Marinomonas mediterranea MMB-1: one gene and its partner. The protein of the gene in region 1 interacts with the protein of each later gene in a pairwise test. Links are inferred from orthologs where the notes say so. Each region holds a gene or a part of one and is shown on either strand. Other genes may lie near its edges. The genes, in order: recO and recR.

Region 1 (11,537 bases):
TTGGCTGTCGATGACACGCAAATTAACTTGCAGCTTCTGGGTCACTGGCTAGAACCTCACGGCCTTCAAGTTGATTTAGCCTACAGTGGTAAGCAAGCGATTGAAATGGCGAAGGAAACGCAATACGACTTGATTTTAATGGACATACAAATGCCAGAAATGGATGGTATGGAAGCGACTCAGCGCCTTCGAAAACTAACCAACTACGTCCACACTCCTATCGTCGCCTTAACCGCACATGCACTTGGCTCAGAACAAAAACAAATTGTGTCGAGCGGCATGAACGCTTACCTAACCAAGCCTGTAAATGAAGACATTCTGTTGGAAACCATTACTCAATGGTGCCAATCGAAAAAGAGCTACCAAGATCTAGCCGATGAAAAAGTCGTGGCTTTGTTCGATATAGACAAAGCGCTAAGCATAGCCAACGGCAAAAGTGTAATTGCAAAAGATATGTTTGATATGTTGCTCAACACACTTGAGGCCGACAAAAAACTTATTTTACATCACTTTGAAGAAAAAGATCTCGCCAAGTTAATCCACGTTGTACATAGATTGCACGGCGGCTCCAAATACACTGGTGCAATCGAGCTATCCAAACACGCTGGTTTTCTAGAAACGCATTTGAAAGAACTTCAATTTGATGACGTGGAAGGCGTACTTGAAGACTTTACAGACAGTATCGATGCGTTAATTGATATAGCCCCGCTCATTAAGTGGCCTCAAGAATAACAAACGCTTGTGCGTACTCTCGCTCGTCTGTCAGACTTAGGTGCCAAGTGATCGCTTGATCAAAACGAGCACAAATCTCATCATTCACCTCTAAGATCGGCTGACCAGACTCTAGATTCTTTACATTAAAATGCTGAAAGCTCACACCACGACCAATTCCAGTTCCTAATGCCTTTACTGCCGCTTCTTTTGCGGCAAAACGTTTCGCTAAAAATGCAGATGCGATCGCATCACTTTCAAAGCTCTTCAAACGTTCAAATTCACTGTCTGTCAGAATTCGTTTAGCAAACCGATCACCGAGGCGATCATAAGAGTCCCTGATACGAGCAATTTCAACAATGTCAGTACCAATACCAATAATCATTTATAAAAACATCTACCGTATGTAATGAAGAACTCAGATTACCGAAATAAAGGTACCAAGCCAATTTTTTCGCCGCTGTATTCATGACTAGGCAACAACTTTCTCGCCTGTAAATCACGACCATTAAGTAAATAAACAAGCCACTCTCGGTGGAGCACTTTTGCCATATCAAGTACTTTTCGGTTCGCCCAATCGCCACTGGCATAAGCCGCAGCAAGGTCTCCCCTTACAAACAAACTAGGCACTCTTTTGAGCTGCTCCCCATGATACGGTTTAAGGCCAAACCTCGGAATGAACTGATACACTTGTTGAGGCGACAAGAGTTGTCCTGTCGCTGTAGACCCCATATTAATGCTCATCCCAACTTCATCGAACAACCCAGCTTCAAATCGGCGAAGCACGGGGGCAATGGGCAATTGATCATTAAAACCATTGATCAACCATTCGTATAGAGCAAATAAATTTTCAAGTGGTAAATTCAATGGCACCACCTTTTCAAGAATTTCGTGAATATACATTGCGCTATACAGGTACAACCCCTCAAAGCGAAACGCGGCTCCAACCCCCTCAATCGATTTAAGGGTTTTCAGCTCTCCTCGACCACTTACCTCAAGCTCATAACGCAAAAAAGGCCCAGGTAGCACCTGAGCCTCTTTTTTACTAACTCGGAGAACGGTACGTAGGAGCCCCGCCTCTGCTGTCAATATGTCTATTAAGACCTTATTCTCTTGGAATGTGCGAGTATGTATCACATATCCACGAGCAACCATATTCTACCTCGTCACAACCACTAGCTGTCTTGGTAACCAAGACTTGCTAGTGCTCGTTCGTCATCAGACCAACCAGAACGTACTTTAACCCAAGTATTCAGCATAACCTTGTGCTGAAATAGGTTTTCCATATCGATGCGAGCTTCGCGTCCAATCAGCTTAATTTTTTCGCCTTTATCGCCGATCAAAATTCGCTTCTGGCCGTTACGCTCAACTAATATCAGCGCACTGATGTGAATGGCATTTTCCTCGTAAACGAATTCTTCAATTTGAACAGCAACCTCATAAGGTACTTCCTGACCGAGCTGTCGAGTGATCTTCTCTCGCACAATCTCCGCAGCCAAAAAGCGAGAGCTTCTGTTCGTAATCTGATCTTCTGGGTAGTACTGAGTACCTTCAGGAATGTAGCTTTCTACGAGATTTTCCAGGCGATCTAAGTTTTTGTTTCGTAACGCTGAAATAGGCACAATCTGAGCAAATTCCATTTTTTCAGACAACGCCGCTAGCTTAGGTAAAAGCTCATCTTTCTCATCAAGGTTATCTACCTTGTTAACCACCAACACAACGGGACATTGAGCGTACTGCACTTTTTGCAATACAGACTCATCTTCATCAGTCCAACGCTCAGCATCAATGACAAATAGAACCACATCAACATCTTTCAGAGCGGCAGTCGCCGTTTTATTCATAAAGCGGTTAATGGCTTTCTGTTGACCTAAATGCAACCCAGGTGTATCAACATAAATCGTTTGGATCGAGCCTTCCGTTTTAACACCTAAAATTTGATCGCGTGTCGTCTGAGGTTTACGAGATGTAATTGAAAGCTTCTGCCCTAGAATGTGGTTCATCAACGTCGACTTACCCACATTTGGACGACCCACAATCGCAACAAAACCACAATGAGTGATTTCTTGATAATCCTCTTCTTGGCCACTGTTTTCCCCAGAAACGCCTTCATACTCAGCGTGTTCTTGAGCTGCGCTATCTTGGACTAGGTCTTCTTGGTTATCATTTTCTTGAAACGAGTCTTCATTATGCATTTGGTTTTTCCAATTGACTTAGTGCCTCAGCCGCTGCATTTTGCTCGGCTATTCTACGACTGTTTCCTTTGCCTTCGACTGCTTGATCAAAAATTTCAATATGACAATGAACAAAGAAAGTTTGATCGTGCGGCTCTCCATCGATGTTTACCACTTCGTATTGAGGTAAGCCATGCTTTCGAGCTTGCAAGTACTCCTGCAATCGAGTTTTCGCATCTTTCGTAACCACATTAAGAGAAGTCGCATCCAAACGCGTTTTATACCACTCTAGTATCTGATTCTTACAGGTGTCCATTCCAGCATCCAGATACATGGCACCAATAATACCTTCAACCGTATCCGCCAAAATGGAGTCTCGTCTAAATCCACCACTTTTAAGCTCGCCCGCACCCAATTTCAAAAAGTCGCCCAACTGAAATTCACGAGCTAGCTCAGCAAGAGTATCTCCCTTCACCAAAGAGGCTCGTAGTCGACTTAACTCTCCTTCCTTTGCTTTTGGGAAGCGGTGAAAAAGGTCTTCCGCAATAACGTAATTTAATATCGAATCACCTAAAAACTCTAAGCGTTCGTTGTTCTTTCCGCCATAACTGCGATGCGTTAATGCCAGTTCTAGCAAGCCCAAATCAGCGAAAAAGTAGCCTATGCGCCGACAAAGCTTTTGATACAGTGAACTCAAAATGTCTCCAAAATTATTTTATTAAACCGTTATTTTTAAAGCTCGGGATACTGAACCACGAACTCCAATGCATCCATACATAAAAAGCTCGACCTTTCAGGTTTTCTTCCGGAACAAAGCCCCATACACGACTGTCCGAACTATTATCCCGATTGTCGCCCATCATAAAGTAGTGACCTTCAGGTACGACCCAATCACCTTCTAGACGTTTGTCCCAGCGGTAACTGTTATAGGTAGCGTGATTAACCCCATCCAAATTTTCATCAAAGAGTTTTACTGGCTCTTTATTTGGATTAAACGAGTATGGCAATTCTTCAAGCAAACTTTGATCCACTAACTTACCATTAATCATTAAGCGCTTATTGTGGTAGCTAATTTTATCACCAGGCAATCCAACTAAACGTTTTATAAAGTTTAAGCTTGGATCAACAGGGTATTTAAAGACAACCACATCACCACGTTTTGGTTCATTAGTAGGAATAATCGTAGTATTTAAAACCGGTAAACGCACACCGTATTCAAACTTATTTACGAGAATAAAGTCGCCAATTTTTAACGTCGGCAACATGGATCCTGAGGGAATTTGGAAAGGCTCGATAACAAAAGAGCGCAAACCAAAGATCACCGCGACGATAACAAAGTAGGATTTAACTTCCAACAACACCTTAGGTGTGTCTGCAAGTCTTAGCTTTGCATTTGAATCTAGGTTCGCAACCGCTTCTGGGTCCATTTCAACCAACAATTGCTTACGTTTGGGGTGGTAAACAACACGATCAATTCCCCATGCAATGCCAGTAATGATAAAAGCAGCTGCTAGTATCAACTCAAAATCAAATGCCATTAAACTTCTCCAACTAGAGCTTGATCAAATCAAGCTCTCTAATAAAGACATAGTACACTAATCTACTTTTAGAGCCGCTAAGAAGGCAGACTGTGGAACTTCAACGTTACCAACCTGCTTCATACGCTTCTTACCTTCTTTTTGTTTCTGAAGAAGCTTTTTCTTACGACTCACGTCACCACCGTAACATTTCGCCGTTACATTCTTACGCAATGCTTTTACGGTCGTACGCGCAATCACTTTTGCACCTACCGCACCTTGAATGGCAACGTCAAACATCTGACGCGGAATCAATTCTTTCATTTTTTCACATAGAGCACGTCCTTTGTATTGAACGTTATCTTTGTGCATGATCAACGCCAGTGCATCGACTCGATCGCCATTGATTAATATATCTAAACGACAAAGCGGCGCAGACTCAAAGTGATGGAAACCGTAGTCTAGAGAAGCGAAACCGCGACTCGCCGACTTAAGTCGGTCAAAGAAGTCCATCACAACCTCGTTCATAGGCAAGTGATAGCGCAACTGAACCTGACTCCCTACGTATTGCATGTCTTTCTGTATGCCACGCTTTTCAACACATAATGTAATGACTGAACCTAAATAATCTTGCGGAACAAGAATATTCGCCTCAACAATTGGCTCACGCATTTCTCGAATAGAACCTGGATCCGGCATTTTTGACGGACTGTCTACATTGACCACAGTGCCATCTGCAAGTTCAATTTCATAAATTACGGTTGGCGCAGTAGTAATAAGGTCTAGATCATATTCACGCTCTAAACGCTCCTGAATAATCTCCATATGCAGCATACCAAGGAAGCCACAACGGAAACCAAAACCAAGCGCATCAGATGACTCTGGCTCAAAAAATAACGAAGCATCGTTCAGAGTTAGCTTTTCAAGTGCGACACGGAAATCTTCATAGTCATCTGAACTAACCGGGAATAGACCAGCGTACACTTGAGGTTTTACCTTTTGAAAGCCGTCTAACTGCTCAACGTTTTGTGTCGCGATATGAGTAATGGTGTCACCAACAGGAGCACCATGTATATCTTTAATACCCGCGACAACATAGCCAACTTCACCAGCCCTCAATACACCTGTTTCTTTGCGCTTTGGTGTGAATATTCCAACATTATCGACTGGGAAGGTTTGCTTGGTCGACTTGATGAAGATCTTGTCTTTCTTACTCAGCGTCCCTTGTTTAATACGAACCAAGGAAACAACCCCTAGGTAGTTATCAAACCAAGAATCGATAATCAAAGCCTGCAATGGCGCTTCAGTATCACCCTCTGGTGGGGGTACGGTTGCAACCAAACGCTCAAGAACATCATCAACGCCCATGCCTGTTTTTGCAGAACACGTCACGGCATCCATGGCATCAATACCAATAATTTCTTCAATTTCACCGCATACTCTTTCTGGCTCAGCCTGAGGTAAGTCAATCTTATTAAGGACTGGCATTACTTCTAGACCTTGCTCAATGGCGGTATAGCAATTGGCAACGGATTGCGCTTCGACACCTTGAGCGGCGTCCACAACGAGCAGAGCACCTTCACATGCTGCGAGAGAGCGGGACACTTCATATGAGAAGTCGACGTGCCCCGGCGTATCGATAAAGTTCAATTGATAGGTATTACCGTCTTTTGCATGGTAATCCAGCGTCACACTTTGCGCTTTAATCGTAATGCCACGCTCACGCTCAATGTCCATTGAGTCCAACACTTGAGCTTCCATCTCACGTTCACTAAGACCCTCACAGTTCTGAATGAATCGATCTGCTAAGGTAGACTTACCATGATCAATGTGTGCAATTATCGAGAAATTGCGTATGTGCTTTAAATTTTCTGACGACACGTTTTACTCACACGAAATAAACTTTAAACTTTTGGACGTCTGTCCATAGAAGAATACCTGTTAATAAAGCCTCTCAGTTCTCCACAGTGCTAACTAACCGCATCACGAAAGAAAAGACTTATTAACAGGCTCAAGACAGAATTTGGCGAGCATTCTACCCAAAATCACATAGATAAACCATTTATTTAAGGCGAACCCTTCATTCGATGAACGTAAGAGAGACATAAGAAATTTCCAACGACGCGACTTGGTTCTCCGTGGGCTCGCCTGATATAAGAATTGACACCTTACTTTTAAATATATTTAGGGTAAAACAATGCCCCGCTGCTTTAACACGCGCTCGACTGTATCAACAGTAGACTGAGTGTGCGCATCAACTTCAAGGTTCACGCGATCACCTTTTTGCAAGGCTCCAAAGGTTGTTAAGCGCAACGTTTCGGGTATAAGTGAAACCTCTATCCAATCATCACCGATAGCCGATATCGTGAGACTAGAACCATTCAAGCCGACATAGCCTTTATCGAACAAATAACGACGAGCATCAATGTCATCTTGTGCAACGGCAAAACGAATGTGTACGCTTTCTTCGATCTTTTCTACGTTAGACACTATGACCGTTGTCAAAATATGACCCGACATAACATGTCCGCCAATCTCGTCTCCCATTCGCGCCGCCCGCTCAAAGTTGACTAAATCCTTCGACTCAAGCTCGCCAATGTTCGTCAATGCCAATGTCGTATCAATAACATCAAAAGACAAAACGTTTTGCTGAATCTCTGCAACCGTTAAACAGACCCCATTAACTGCAACACTGGCGCCCAACTGCTGATTGAGCATGGATCCACCCGGAAAATGAATGTCCAATTTTTTATTTCGACCGTTGCTTTTACTTGCAAGAACCGTCGCAACCCCTTGAACAATACCAGTAAACATGTTTAGCTCCAGATTATTATTACAAGTTAATCGACGTGTGGGGAAGAAATAATCATCCCCCCTAAAACGCACGTCCTATCTAGCTTGTAGAGAGTTATTAATGAGTCACCAATAGGGTTATCCACAACCTTCGGGGATAACCTCTATCTTAATTGGGAAGTGGTATTCAAACCTCCCAAAATAATACAAGTCAGGATCATGGATAGTTTAATGCGTTCGATGCACTCTATTTTCAAGCTAATGGCTTTATTAAACCTATGCTTTTTCAGTTTTTCTGCGTTTTCGGCAGAGTACAAAGCTTTTTTGTGGAAAGCTCAATACCAGCGAAATACGGTATTTATTGCGGGTTCCATTCACGCTTTGTCTAAGGATTTTTACCCGCTGCCACCTAATTTACTCAACGCATTTAAACAATCGCAACGCCTTGCTGTTGAATTGGACCCAAACGAAATAGATCCTTACGAAGCTCAACAGCTCGTTCAATCAAAAATGTGGCTAAAAGAAGGCCGCAGCTTGGATCAGTTTTTATCTACAAAACACCTAGCTCAATTAAAAGAAATCAGTGCGCTAACGAATACACCGTATACAAGGCTGCTAAAAACAAGACCCTGGATGTTGATCGAGAATCTGACACAATACCAAATCAAAGAGTCAGGCTACGACGTCGCTTTTGGGGTAGACAACTACTTTTTGACTCAAGCGAAAGCTCAAAATATGCCGATCTTAGAATTAGAATCGCTAAATGATCAAATATCCGCCATCGCGGATGTCCCCTTTGACGCACAGCTTGCCGCCTTAACCATAAGTCTAGATGATTTGCACGATGAGTCGTATTTACCAACGATGACGAGTCTGTGGCGCGGAGGAAAAGATGATGAGTTGTACCAGTTTGTTTACAGCGACGTTGAAAAGACTCCCAGTGTAGCGCCCATGATGACCTCCCTACTGGACGACAGAAACCAGCATATGGCAGACATCATTGGCATCTACCTTAATCAGCCGAACACCCTGCCAACCACCACCTTCGTCGTTGTGGGAGCGCTGCACCTTAGCGGCCCAAACAGCGTTATACAGCTCCTTACACAGAAAGGGTTCTATATTCAAAGGAACTAGGCCCTCTGTTCTCAGAGAGTAGATAGCGATTCTTTAAAATTCTGTCGAGCTTCAAGAACCACACTCATGAGCTTCCTTTGATAGGACACCAACGAAACATTAAGGCCGCCAAGCCGATATGAATAAGCCAATACATTTCTAAAAGATTCGAGTAATGACTCAATGCCGCTTGCCATAGGATGCTGTTCATCTTTGACAATGGGAGCCAAAAAGGGGATATCACTTCGAAGGTCAAAATAGTGTTCTAGGACTAAACGCTCTTCAGTTTGCTCACTCAATTCAGATCGCCACTTTTTAAGCTCGTTTTTAATAGAACGAATGGTTTGTCGTCTGGCATTTTCCACAAGATCTGACATTTCCAACCTCCTCTTTTATCAAATGATGCTTTAGTTTTAGACTAATTCACATGGATAACAAGAAGTACGTGCGCCAACCTGAGTCAGACTTGATATAGAGCAAATTTAGAGTTGAATACCATAGAAAACACTAAATTTCCTATGGTGAAATGAGGAATACATGGATCTTGAACAGCTCCAACCGCTGCTCAAGATCCATGTAATTAAGCTAAACAGGCTTATTTGAGGCTGGATGTCTAAGCATTAAAACCTCTACGCGTTAAACAGTCGAGTGTTCAGTAACGATGAGTCTTTAAATTTAGACGCTGTTTTCGCTGCGGCTAAAATCGCCAAATCGACAACTGGCTCAATCAGTACAACGGATAAATACGCAACGCTGAAACTTGCTACCGAAGACAAATTCCCAACACCAAAGCCTTGACCATAAAATGCCCAAAATGCCACCCAAGCAATGATTCCGCCTTGATAAGTCAACGAAAGTCGCAACGCTTGTGCGTACTTAATGTCGACATAAGCAGTCTCTCGATTAATGACTTTACTGGAGATCGCCGCCATTGCAAATAATGGCACAAGCAAGGTAGTGACATTCATCCCATATTGGGGAAGGTCAAACTGAGCGAAGAATACACCTTGTATCAACAAGCCCATTGCCAAACCAATAGCAGCTGGCACAGAGCCTAATATTAAAAACAGTGTTGAGCCTAAAATTAAGTGAACCTCAGAAGCCCCCACCGCTTGATGCGGCAGCACTTCAAAAAAGCAGAATACAAGTAACGTGGCTAACAGCGAACGAGCAGCAACCGATACTGCACCACGCTCTTTTATCGAAAGCCAAGCTTCTTTACCTAAATACCCGAACGCGCCAACTGCCGTCGCGTAACTTAATACGATTTTCGCTTCGTTAACCAAACCCGGTTCAATATGCATACAATTTTCTCCTATCTTACGCCCCGTAAGACTTAATGAATGAGTGATAAGGCAGGTCTCCGGACTCAGTACAGCATTGACAATCGAATTGCCTACTAAGGCGAAATAAATAACACCTTAAGTCGGCCACCTTCCCAAACAAATCAACGTCTGTGATTGGCTCAGTGGTCGCCTTCTTGCTAACTTCCATATGGTACTTACCGTTGCGGGGGCAGTGAACGGATCACTCATTGCATTGAGCTCACGTTCTTCCCTTTTCATTCTGCGAAGAACAGACTTTTAGTCTTCTCAGAACACCTCATCGATTTAGAATGAACCGGAATTGTATCTTAATATACAATTTGAGCATGAATCATTTAGATACTTGAGTCATGAAATTCATTCACTGAAAACATGCAAAAAATTACAGCCTTTCGAGCGATGCTCTACTGCCCGCCTTATCCCACCTTATATTTATATTTGTATTTGAACCATCGCAGTCACCTTAGGTATAGTTCGCATCGTTTTATCGTTACAGCGCCACTATTTTAAAACTTTGTATTAACAACTTTGGTCTTAATGCGTCAATTCTACCCACTCGTACTCATCTCTTGGTTAGCCTACTTCGCCATACCTTTTATCAATGGTGTGGGTGAGTCGGGTGCACGCCAAATACAGCTGTGTACGGTGCTCGGCGTCCAAACGATTACGGTCTACGATCAAACTGGGGCAGATACGCCTCAGATCCAATCTAACCATACAGGCAAAGGCTGTGTTTGTGTTCAATTTGCCTTAAACACACTCCAATCCGTCTTCGTACCCGTTGTCTCATATTCGTCGGTCAATTACTTTTCAGACCCCTTATCTCTTCCACAAAACAAGGCACGACGCCCTTACTTCGCTCGAGCTCCGCCGACCATAAGCGCCTAGGAACATCACTCGTCCGACATGCAATGTCGCAGTTGTTTTCTTCATGGAAATCGTTTTTATGGAAATCTATTTTTCATAGGAACGAATGGCCGTTGAAGCTAATTGCCATAGCCGTTTTCATGGCCACACGCGGGCAGTGACTTTCCTCCATCAATACCTAATTAAATGCTTAAGCTTGCTAACTGTATTTTTTCAATTAGCAGGCCCCAATGTGCCCCGAGGATCCTACCCATTAGGTTTCTATGGCTCAGTACACTTTTAATCTTATTTTTGGCAAATTATGAAAACGACAAAGTCCTTCTATATGTCTATGTGGCGCTGGCACTTTTATGCTGGCTTATACTCGGTTCCCTTCTTGATCATGCTCGCAATCACGGGTCTGATTATGTTGTATTCTCCCTTTATCGAACGCTGGCAAAATCAAGACCTCTATTATGTAGAAAGTAATGCAAGTACTTCCATCTCATTCGAGGATCAAAAACTGTTGGTGCAATCCGCTTACCCTGATAGCTGGGTAAAACGTTTCTACCTCCCTAAAGACACAAACGAAGCAACCCGCTTTCAAGTCATCAAAGACGGCGAAGCGCTCTCCGTATTCGTTGATCCCTATAAAGGTAAAGTACTGGGAGACCTAAGCATCACACACTCACTGTATGCTTGGGCAGACGATACACACGGTACCTTTATGATGGGGTTAACTGGGGACTGGATGATTGAAATTGCAGTCAGCTTCACAATCCTTCTTATCATTAGTGGTATATACCTTTGGTGGCCAACGGGTAAAAACACACTTCTCAACGGACTTAAGATTCAATCCAAAAAAGGCAGAGGCTTTTGGAAGGAGCTGCATTCTGTTACGGGTGTTTGGATTGCATTACTTCTGGTTTTTTTCTGTATTTCAGGTTTAGCGTGGACCGACGTTTGGGGGAAAAAGCTGACACAGTCTTGGAGTTCTTTTCCCATGGAAAAAAGCGCATCGAGTGTCTCATCGACACTCACTCACACTGATCTAAACG
Region 2 (11,442 bases), 1.3 Mb from region 1 along the record:
CCCTGATGCGAAGAATGTTTCGTCTTTAACCTCTCGGGATGATACTGAAATTAAGATCAATCTAACCGGAACAGCGCGAGTACAGGAATGCCAAATTACGGTTATTCATACTTTGGTTGATTTGCTGGAGAGACAGTTATTCGGCTACGAAGACTAAAGGACATGAATCATAAAAGGCGTTTTTGAGTCATAAAAAACGCCTTTTGTTTAAACTAGACGGGCGCGTTTAAACAAAGCGAATAGATCGAACATTAGACAGTATTTCGCTTAAACACCACTTCTCCGGCATTGAATACACACAACCCCCCTTCTTCCATCTGATTCCAGACTTCGTCTTCCGTAAGGGGTTGCGTCGCGATGACCGTTACGACGTCTTTGTCGGTTGTGACTTCTTTAAAGTCTACGCTGACGTCCTCATCGGACAACGTCGCTTTCTTAAAGGGCGCCCTGCGTGTTATCCAATGAAGCTTTGTTGTGCAGTAACAAAAAAGAGAATCACCATCAGACAGCATCATGTTAAACACACCCTTTTGCTTGAGGCCGCTGGTAAGCTCATACAAAAAGCTGGATAACACCTCTAAGCTCGGGCGCTGATCTCCATAACGAGCGGCCAGCCGCCCCAAGATCCAACAAAACGCTCGTTCGGAATCCGTCGAGCCAATCGGATGATAGTGGTCTAACGCGAGCTTATCTGACCCTTCAAGTTGCCCATTATGCGCATACACCCAGGTTTCACCCCATAACATACGACTAAAAGGATGCGTATTAGGCAGGCAAACGTTACCAACGTTGGCTTGTCTGATATGGCTAATAACGATGTCACATTTTAAAGACGTTTGACTCATGACTTCCGCCATATCGGAATCCGCACTGGGCCTAGGATCATGAATCGACCACACCTGACGGTCGCGATACATGGCCATTCCCCATCCGTCCTTATGCGGGCCAGTGCGACCACCTCTTGCTCTCAAACCCGAAAAGCTAAAACATATATCGGTTGGCACATTGGCACTCATGCCCAATAACTCACACATCGTCTTCTACTTCAATCTCTTCTGTATTTTGCTTATTACGTTTAATACGGCGGTAAACAAAGTAACCTCCGCCAATCAGTATGACAGCCAACAAGTTCAACCCGCCATACAATAACCAATCTCCCATACCAAACGTCGCGACTTCTTCTGGCGGTGTTTCAGGCAATGAGTCTGCGACTTCTGGTTCTGCGTTAGCGTCCGTTTCAGCCGCTTCAGTAACGTCAGGTTCAGTTTCGACGTCTTCTTCTGCCACGATGGTAATTTGTGGTGCTACAACAACTGGCATAACCTCTCTATTTGTCGTCGCTAAAGCGGTGAGCGCCTCTGTTGAAAGCACTTGATCGCCTTTTGAAAGCGTTACGTCACCCGCTGCTTTACGTTCAACAGTCCAAGGCTCGGATTCGTACTCAAAACGTATACCCGTTTGCGTAATACCAATCAGTTTCGCTTTAGCCCTAATCACGCTTTCAGGGTCGATGGGGAACACTTTCTCCCAATATCCTTGACCAACGAACGGCATTTCTTGCACTTCCGTCGTTCCGTTTTTATAAGCCAACTCAAGCTTAACGTTACTGCGAAGCGTGTTTAATCGTAAATTCGTTGGTGTCGCACTAAAAGCAACGAAATTCTCCCCTCTATTCGCCGACTCGAACTTAATCGCTGGGAAGACTGAAAAATACTGTGTTAATTTACGGGTGAAGGTTTGTCCATCAACCTTGCTCGCTATCGAGTAGTTGCCTTCAGTTGTCAGTTTTTCAACCTTGTTTTTAAACTGACTCGCAGCCTGAATCATTGGCTGTTTTTCTAAAATTTGACGACTGTCGCCCGTGATTAACGATAACTCTTGAGTAACGTCCATAAGATCCAATACTTTCGGATCTTTAATTAGGTTATTACTTTCAAACAATCCCACCGTTGAAAAAACAGGCTCATTAACAAAAACAACGGGCGAGATCTTTGTTGCTTGCGCATTCAAAGACGTAATGATGCGAATCGAGCTTCTCTCGATATCAACATTTTTGATTTCCCAAGTCCCGCTTTCTGGTGAGGTAATCGTAACCAACGTGTAATAAGGCGTACGTGACACTGCAACCGACCCATTTGACACAAGCGGAACATTCACAGCATTGGGCTTCAATAACTGAGGCGTAACGTTTGAGCTTTCATGAAAAACTAGCAGCGTGACCTCATCTATCGATGGATCGATAAAGAACGTATTCCCTTCAAATGGTAACTCTTCAGCTGGATCTGCTTGAGCAAAAATACGATCAAACGTATCTAACAACTCTTCTGGTGATGCCACTTCCGTATGAGAAGCATTGGTCTTCACCGCAAGCTGCTTAAGCATGTCTTCATCTGTATAGCCCGTCATTGAGACAGTGTGCAAATGAATACCGCGCTTTTCCAACGCTTCCGTTAACGTCGTCATAATCCTACGACGAGAGGCTTCGTTAACGTCTTTGTCCAGACTCACGTCCACCATACCATCCGTCACCAATATCCAATGACGGTCAAAACCATCGCTTAGTGAGGGTGTATCAGGTGTTTTTAGAAGCAGTTCAATAATGGATTCTAGATCGGTTTTGAGGTCTTGCGTGACATAGTTGTCAACGTAACTGGCGAGCTTTGCTTTGGTTTCTTTATTGATTGGCGCTTCCGGTAGAAGTACACGAGGCTCTTCTCCGAATAGCCAAACGCCTAACGTGGCATGCTCTTCAGGCGCGAGATTGGATATCAGTTTTAGCGCTTCGGATGTAAGCTTATCAGGGTCACTAATAACCATACTGCCTGACGCGTCAACAATAATACGAAATTGTGTGTCAGCAAACGCTTTGGGAAATACAATAGAACATACGAGAAGTAATGCTCCACATAACAAAGATTGCATTCTAAGAATCACTCTCTACTCCTTGCGTATGAGGCTTTCACTACAATATAGCGAAAGCTTCTCCCATTGGGTTATTAGGTTAGTGTATCTGAGTTAACGCTTTTCTCGCATGATGCCACGAATTTAAAAAGGATCGTAGGATTCAGGCATACCATGAACCCAGCGAATAATATGAGTATCCCAGTCTTCCTCGTCCACTTTGGATTCGCTTACCGCGTAATGAGAGACTTTTAGCCCTTGGCGTTGCATTTCTTTATCGTCGCCAACAACCAACGGGTGCCAGTTCGGCAAGTCGCCCGTCTCTGACAGCACACGATAGCTGCATGTATCAGGCAACCAGTGGAATTCTGGAATGTCTTCTACCTTCAGCGTCAAACACGATTCCACTAGCAGCTCTCTTGTCTCGTACACTTTGCACTGGCATTTAGCAATATCAAGCTGATGACACGACAAATCCGTGTAATACACCTCATCTGTCTCATCGTCTTGCAGCTTTTGAAGACAGCACTTGCCACATCCGTCACAAATAGATTCCCATTGATCTGATTCCATGTCCTCAAGCGTGGTTGTCTTCCAAAAGGGTTCGTAACGCTTAGCAATCATTAATAAGCCGCCTCCGTTGGCGTCTTATATAGATCCAGCAAATAGTCATCGCGAACTGGCGGCAACTGTAGATAAAAACCTTGCTCTTGAATTGCTTTCATTACTGCACTCGCATCAGCACGTGCCAACTTGCTCTCTTCTGTGAGAAGCATCGTCATTGCACTGATGCCTTTGCCAAAGCGCTCCATCAAAGCTTCTGGTATTTCCGTCAATCCTTTTGACTTTTCGACATATAAATACATTTCGTCTTTTTTTGAAGAACGAAATATTTCGATGATTATTCTGCTCATATTTAATTCACTAATCAGTTAGAGGATTGCTCACCAAAATTGCTCAAAATTGGCTCAATTATCGTGTCTTTACGCCACCCTACCATCGCTGGATTTGACCAATCCAATTCACCACCCTCATATAAGTGGCGGACGATGGGGTCTAACAATTTCCGTTTCATGACCGCTTCTGGCGCAACACCCAACTCTTCGGAACGCTTTCTTATATAACTCTTGATGGATTTTGACAGCTCACCAGCCTGCGATGGTAAGGGCATCGGTAGCATGAGTTGATATTCATCTTCCGATAGCGACTTAATCACTTTTACTTTCTCTAAAATAGTATCGCCATACAATCGGTGCTGCTTACCCGTCAGATCTTCGGTTTTAGAGATCGCTTTGTGGTGATCTGGCATAAATTTAGCGATGGCCCACAAGCTGCGATCTTTGAGCACCTGCCCCTTGGGCACATCCTCTGATTTTGCTTGTTCTTCACGCCATATAAACAACATTCGAAGCAAGGTTAAACTCTTTGGACTCAGTCTCCACGCCGCTTTAACATTGCTCCAGTTCTGCTCTGGATCGCCGTTTTGCATGTATTGCCACTTTAACGTGTCGCAATCTTCAAGCGCCCAATCCAACATATTTTTCTTTTGTAGCATTTCAATCTGTTGAGGGTACACCTTCGCCAAATAAACCACATCTAAAGCCGCGTAACGTTTTTGCGCCTCCGTCAAAGGACGCACGGTCCAATCAGAACGCGTTTCGTCTTTTGCGACTTCAATACTGAGATACGCTTGTATTAACTTAACGTAACTGACCGACCATTGGCCGTTTGCGTACGCCTCACCTATCTGAGTATCGTAAAAAGGCGTTGGCAATACGCCAAGAAGACGATCAAACACATCAAGGTCTTCAGAACAGGCATGGAATACCTTCATAACATCAAGGTTAACCATTAAGTCTTTTAATGGCGCCCATTCGGTAATGGTTTGAGGGTCAATTAATACCGCTTTTTCGCCTTCACTTATTTGTATTAACCCCGTTATCGGATAATACGTTGTGCGGCGTAAAAACTCGGTATCAACGGCAATGACATTCAGAGTAGACCAGTACTCACACCAAGAGGCCAACTCGGCGTCGGTCTCCACCCAAACAATGTCATAACTCTGATCTACTATTGTCATACTAAAGTTTCTTTCGCCCTTTCAACGCCAGTGCCAATGTATTGCCATCGACATATTCCAGCTCACCACCCATTGGCACTCCCTGAGCAAGGCGGCTTAGTTCAATATTTAATGGTTTCAGCAACTCAGAGATGTAGTGGCTCGTTGCTTCACCTTCTATTGTTGAGTTCGTCGCTATAATGACTTCCTCAACGTCCGTGTTACGGACTAAATTTTCCAGTCGATCTAAACCAAGCTCTTCAGGCCCTATCCCATCTATTGGAGACAAGTGACCTAATAAAACAAAATATCGACCATCGAATGAGCCAGCATTTTCCATTGCGATAACATCTGCTGGCGTTTCGACAATACACAACCTAGTGCCATCGCGTGCTTGATCCAGACAGATAGAGCATTCTGTATCTTCGGTCAATGTTCGACAGGTTGCGCAGCGCCCGACTTTGTCCAGCGCGTCGCGAAGTGCATTGGCTAATCTATCTGCTCCTTGACTGTCGCGCTCTAACAAATAGAGCGCCATTTTTTGAGCAGATTTAGGGCCTACTCCGGGTAGGCACCTAAGCGATTCCATCAGTTCTTTGATAAGAGGACTAAACAAAGTCGTATCCTAGAACGGCATTTTGAAGCCTGGTGGAAGAGACATGCCTTCCGTCGCTGCGTCCATTTTTGCTTTCTGAGTCGATTCAATATTACGTACTGCGTCGTTTAGTGCAGCAGCAACCAAATCTTCCAACATCTCTTTATCGTCTTCCATCAAAGAATCATCGATAGAAACACGTTTAACATCGTGACGACCTGTCATAACAACCTTAACAAGACCAGCACCCGCCTGACCTTCTACTTCCATGTTTGCCATTTCGTCTTGGGCCTTTTGGATGTTCTCCTGCATTTTCTGCGCTTGACGCATCATGTTGCCCATTCCACCTTTAAACATAGTGTTTTTCTCCAATTAAGCTTTTACTTTTACTGTGTCGTAGATTAATTGCCCCCCAAAGGCATTGCTTATTGCTTGCACGACGGGGTGGCTGTTTAAATGATTTATTGCAGCTTGGAGCGCTTCTGCTCGTTTACTCGCAGCAAATTCTTCCGCTGTTACACCTTCTACCTCTTCCACCGTATCAATGATGAGCGGCACGGGCATATTAAAAAAGTCAGACAGAGAAGATTGTATTTGTTCGTATCGACTTTGATTGAGCATGTGCCCGTATTCCAACGGCACTTGCAAACGCAATCCTTGTTCCGATGCCGAAATCAAAGAGGAATTCATTGCAATATTGTACACCAATCCAGTCAGTGGCAACCTTGGTGCAATCAACCACCAAATTTGCATCGTCGTCTCACTAAAGTGAGCAATAGACGGTAGTGGCATTCCAAGCGCAGGTTGCGTGACTGAATCCACTTTGGATGTTTTTTGCTGACTGTTTTGTTCCGCCGATGCGCTTTCTTCTTGATCAGCGTTATGCGAGTCGGAGACACCAATATTATCGACCAAATCGGCCGCTGGATTAAACGGATCAACCGTTTCAGCAATGGCACGTTCTTCCGCTTCGTCTTCATCCTCGTCATCGGGCTCTTCGACAGGAGCCTGTGACAAAAGCTCACTCACTTCTCGCATTCGAGCCGCGCCATCATGCTCTTTCACAGAGTCTGTGGCATTTACCGCCGCAGACGCGTTATCGGAGACTGCTGGGACGTCTTCAGTATATGTATGTTCTTCTTGAGGTGCTGGAATATTTGACTCAGCGTGCGCAGATTCATTTAGTGAAGGCGCGCTTTCGGTTGCGACATCAACCTGTGCCGACGCGACACTTTCTTCCCACGGTGGCGTATCTTGATGATCAAGCTCTTTATTTTCTGCGATGCGCTCTTCTACAACGCTTTTTTCCGCCACATTTCTTTGTAGGCGTTTTTCTTTTTCGACTTCGTTTTCTACTTCTTCCGCCACGTCAGCTTTAATCGCTACGGCAGCCGTTTCGTTAGCAATGCTGATTTTACTCGCGGTCGTTTCATAGCTAGGCGCAGCATCTGTGCTAACAACCACTTCAGCGCTATCAACTGGCTGTTGAGTCGAAACGGTATTAGCTAACGTAGAATCATTTGGTTGCGCTTCCGGCTTTTTTGGCGGAACCGCTCCTGTGTTTATCTCATCACCGTACTGACTCACCGACGAGTCAGTAGACTCCATTGACGCGGTAGGCTGTGATGCAGACTCTGGTGCAGACACGGATGGCTCTGAAACAGGCGATGTAGACGAAGCTGGTGAAGAGGATACTGAGACAGTTGGTGGCGTATCGTGACTGACTGTCATACCCAATTGCGGCCTAAAGGCAATCATACGCAACATCAACATTTCAAAACCGGCTTTGGGACTGTGAGCCAAATGAAGATCTCGACGCCCTACCATTAGGCTTTGGTACATTACCTGAACATCTTCCGGCATGACGGTTCTAGCAATGTGCTGGATTCGTTCTAAATCCCCGAGTTGATCTACAAGCACACCAGGCACCTGCTGTTCAACCGCGACGCGATGCAAGGTATCGAGTAAAGACGCGCAAATCGCCGCAAAATCAGGTTGATAGTCAGCCAGTTCATTGATCTTTTGTAACGTCAGTGCGGCATTTCTGTCAGCAACGACTTCCAACAACGAAATAATCTGACTTTGATTCACCAGACCAAGCATGGACGTTACGCCTGTCTCGGTAATCTGGCCGTCACCAAATGCGATCGCTTGATCCGTCAAACTCAACGCATCTCGCATACTTCCGTTTGCAGCCTGACCAATTTGCCAGAGAGCGGCTTGATCATAACCGACGTTTTCGGCATTCAACACAGTGTGCAAATAATCAACGACCCGCTGGGCTGACATGTTTTTAAGATTAAACTGCAAACAGCGAGATAAGATAGTAACAGGCAGTTTTTGAGGGTCTGTCGTCGCCAGCAGAAACTTAACGTGTTCGGGTGGCTCTTCCAGCGTTTTCAAAAGCGCATTGAAAGAGTGCGTCGACAACATGTGTACCTCATCGATCAGGTACACTTTAAATCGGCCTCTTGTTGGCGCGTATTGTACGTTTTCAAGCAACTCACGCGTATCTTCAACTTTGGTACGAGAGGCCGCATCGACTTCGATCAAATCAACAAATCGACCCTCAGCAATTTCAGTACAGCTAGAACAAGTGCCGCAAGGCTCCGGAGAGATGCCATTCGTCTCACAATTTAAACTTTTCGCAAAAATGCGGGCGATGGTTGTTTTACCTACTCCGCGAGTTCCAGTGAACAAATAGGCGTGATGCAAACGCTGTTGACGCAATGCATTGACCAATGCCTGCAAGACGTGATCTTGCCCTGCCATTTCGAGGAAGGTTTGCGGGCGCCACTTACGTGCCAGTACTTGATAGCTCATGATGCCTTAGAAGAAATACAACAAAAATCGTATTGTACGGGACATGCCAACATTTCGAAACTATTCATTTAACGCTCGGTAAAAGTTTTTGGCGAAAAAAGTATAAAATTCAAAGTTCTGAGCCAAAACCTAAATCCACAACCACTTACGATCAGGACACAAAAAACCTGTATAAAAAGCCTTGCTGGCGCCCCAAATAATCAAAAGTATCTTTAGCGATTTTAACAAAGAGCATCGCACTTAAGAATAGAATTCAGAGCATAGATACGACAACGTTCATCAAGATAACGAGAGGAAAAGAACAAATTATATTGCCAATGAACTGTTTAAGCCTCAGTAGGTAAAAGCCAAAAATCTGCTGGCTTTTACCTATCATTTTGCTTTATATCAATTTTTGAGCTTTCTGTTTTTGTGATTCATCCAGAATCCACTGCTTAAAAACTTCTGCACCTGGGCTAAGATATTGATGCGTTGGGTAGGTTAAGAAAAAGGCTTCCGAAGTCTCAAGTGTTTTTTCAAAAGGTGCAATAAGAGTACCATTTTCAATCATGTCTTTTACAACAGATGTACGACCTAAAGCAAAACCTTGGCCTAGTTTTGCCATTTCTAATGCGGAAATTAACGTATCAAATTGAATACCCTTACCATTGTCTGTGTAATCTGTACTCGTTTGGTTCAACCAGTACCCCCACCCCTCTTTGTAACCGAGTACATGTAACAACGTATGATTGGGTAGTACTTCTTCTAGTGAGGGTAGCATTTGTTCTGATGTCGTCTGAACATATTCCCTTAAAAGATCGGGACTGCAGACAGGAAACAGTTCGTCCCAAGTTAAACGCTCAGCTTTTACGTCAGGCCATACTCCCTGACCGTAACGAATGCCTAAGTCGGTGTCCTTTTGCTTTTCCTCTTGCCAAATATTGCTTGTGAAGCGAATTTTTACATCCGGATGTTGCTCATAAAACAACGGCAATTTGGGTGCTAACCAAGTAGTAAAAAAGACTAAGCTAACTCTGATTGTAACCTGCCGACTCTGACCTTGGCCGAATAATTCATCGGTGACAGCAGTAAGTCTTTCAACGGAATCATGGATGGCAGGCATATAAGCCATACCCGCATCGGTTAATGCCAACCCTCGCGGCAATCGTTTAAAAAGAGTTGTACCGAGTTGCGACTCTAGACTTTTGACCTGTTGACTAATTGCAGCTTGTGTAAGGTTGAGTTCATTAGCAGCTTGAGTGAAATTGAGGTGGCGTGCAGAAGCTTCAAAGGAGCGTAGCCAGTTAAGTGGTGGCAGTCTTTTCTTCATGTTTGTAATCTCAACATATATTCCAATGTTTGCTATTAAATGGTGTGTCAAAACTTCATATTTCAGTAAACATAAGCTGAAGTTGAACTTAATAGACTTTTTATGGCCATGTATTACATATATTTATTTTTATAATTTTTTAACCATTATATTTATAATTTACAATTCACATAAAATAAAGCCATAACCCTTAATAAGGGCTATGGCTTTCAGAGGCTAACATTTTTGCTGTCCTTAGCTAAACTCTTTTACTTCATAGTAGGCATTGAGAACTCAACGCCTTCACGAATACCAGCAGAAGGCCAACGCTGAGTCACAGTTTTACGTTTAGTGTAGAAACGAACTGCATCAGGACCGTAAGCATGCAGATCACCAAATAATGAACGCTTCCACCCACCAAAGCTATGGTAAGCAACAGGTACAGGTAATGGTACGTTGATACCAACCATACCCACTTGGATATTGTCAGAGAAGTAACGAGCAGCTTCACCGTCACGTGTAAAGATACAAGTACCGTTACCGTATTCGTGAGCATCAATAAGATCCATCGCTTCTTGCATCGTTTGAACACGAACAACTTGAAGAACAGGACCAAAGATCTCTTCTTTGTAACTTGTCATATCAGTGTTTACATTGTCGATCAACGTTGCACCAACAAAGAAACCATCTTCATAGCCTTCAACTTTCGCATTACGCCCATCAACAACAATGGTTGAACCTTGCTGCTCAGCACTGTCGATGTAACCAATAACTTTTTCTTGGTGAGCCTTAGTGATTACTGGTCCAAAGTCATTGTTTGCATCAGAGTATGGACCAACGTTTAGGCCTTGCATAGCCGCTTGCATCTTCTCAATTAAAGCATCACCTGCTGCATCGCCAACTGTAACAGCGACAGATAGAGCCATACAACGTTCGCCGGATGAACCAAATGCAGCACCTACTAATTGGTTAACAGCGTTATCCATATCGGCATCAGGCATTACGATAGCGTGGTTTTTCGCACCACCTAGAGCTTGGCAACGCTTACCATTAGCATTAGCTGTCGTGTAAATGTATTCAGCGATAGGCGTTGAACCAACAAAGCTAACCCCTTTGATACGATCATCATTTAACAATGTATCAACTGCTTCTTTATCACCATTAACAACATTCATAACGCCGTCAGGTAGGCCTGCTTCTTTCAACAGTTGAGCGATGAAAAGCGTTGAGCTTGGATCACGTTCAGACGGCTTAAGAATGAAACAGTTACCGCATACCAATGCCATAGGGAACATCCACAGTGGCACCATTGCTGGGAAGTTAAATGGAGTAATACCGGCAACAACACCTAGAGGTTGGAACTCACTCCAAGAATCAATGTTAGGACCAACATTTTTGCTGTGTTCGCCTTTTAGCAACTCTGGAGCGCCACATGCGTACTCAACGTTTTCAATACCACGTTGCAACTCACCCGCAGCGTCATGGCTGATTTTACCGTGTTCTTCACCAATCATTTTACAGATAGTGTCAGCGTGCTCTTCTAGCAACGCTTTAAACTTGAACATGATACGAGCACGTTTGATTGGTGGAGTATTTCGCCACGCTGGGTAAGCCGCTTGAGCTACAGTGATAGCTTCTTCAACCGTTTTTTTAGAAGCAAGGTCTACCTGCTTAGTTACCGCGCCTGTTGACGGATTGTACACATCCTGTTGACGAGTTCCTTCAATGAAAATTTCGCCGTTAATAAGTTGTCCAACTGTGCTCATTTCGTTTTCC

Evidence for each region.
Region 2: the proteins of recO (region 1) and recR interact in binary tests that used the Escherichia coli proteins (3 or more experiments, as listed by UniProt). The link is inferred for Marinomonas mediterranea MMB-1 from one-to-one orthologs.

Annotation. Positions count from the first base shown.
Region 1 is NC_015276.1:1,242,801-1,254,337, reverse strand. What follows is about bases 1-2,883. They hold recO (DNA repair protein RecO), read right to left. Parts: upstream 1,867-2,883; coding sequence 1,135-1,866; downstream 1-1,134. Other genes in these bases: era (GTPase Era), read right to left, coding at 1,887-2,883; acpS (holo-ACP synthase), read right to left, coding at 713-1,096; MARME_RS05650 (response regulator), read left to right, coding at 1-732. Outside these bases: more of era, read right to left, coding at 2,884-2,906; rnc (ribonuclease III), read right to left, coding at 2,899-3,582; lepB (signal peptidase I), read right to left, coding at 3,596-4,423; lepA (translation elongation factor 4), read right to left, coding at 4,481-6,283; MARME_RS05615 (riboflavin synthase), read right to left, coding at 6,587-7,216; MARME_RS05610 (TraB/GumN family protein), read left to right, coding at 7,427-8,329; MARME_RS05605 (hypothetical protein), read right to left, coding at 8,341-8,685; MARME_RS05600 (energy-coupling factor ABC transporter permease), read right to left, coding at 8,938-9,612; MARME_RS22055 (hypothetical protein), read left to right, coding at 10,171-10,521; MARME_RS05595 (PepSY-associated TM helix domain-containing protein), read left to right, coding at 10,802-11,537. UniProt on the Escherichia coli protein: Involved in DNA repair and RecF pathway recombination.
Region 2 is NC_015276.1:2,576,755-2,588,196, forward strand. Bases 3,780-6,567 are described here. They hold recR (recombination mediator RecR), read right to left. Parts: upstream 5,577-6,567; coding sequence 4,983-5,576; downstream 3,780-4,982. Other genes in these bases: MARME_RS11785 (YcgL domain-containing protein), read right to left, coding at 3,780-3,815; rnd (ribonuclease D), read right to left, coding at 3,830-4,981; MARME_RS11800 (YbaB/EbfC family nucleoid-associated protein), read right to left, coding at 5,586-5,912; dnaX (DNA polymerase III subunit gamma/tau), read right to left, coding at 5,928-6,567. Also shown: MARME_RS11765 (SIS domain-containing protein), read left to right, coding at 1-157; MARME_RS11770 (class II glutamine amidotransferase), read right to left, coding at 252-1,034; MARME_RS11775 (VWA domain-containing protein), read right to left, coding at 1,027-2,934; MARME_RS11780 (YcgN family cysteine cluster protein), read right to left, coding at 3,046-3,525; more of MARME_RS11785, read right to left, coding at 3,525-3,779; more of dnaX, read right to left, coding at 6,568-8,378; MARME_RS11810 (LysR substrate-binding domain-containing protein), read right to left, coding at 8,761-9,687; MARME_RS11815 (CoA-acylating methylmalonate-semialdehyde dehydrogenase), read right to left, coding at 9,936-11,432. UniProt on the Escherichia coli protein: May play a role in DNA repair. It seems to be involved in an RecBC-independent recombinational process of DNA repair. It may act with RecF and RecO.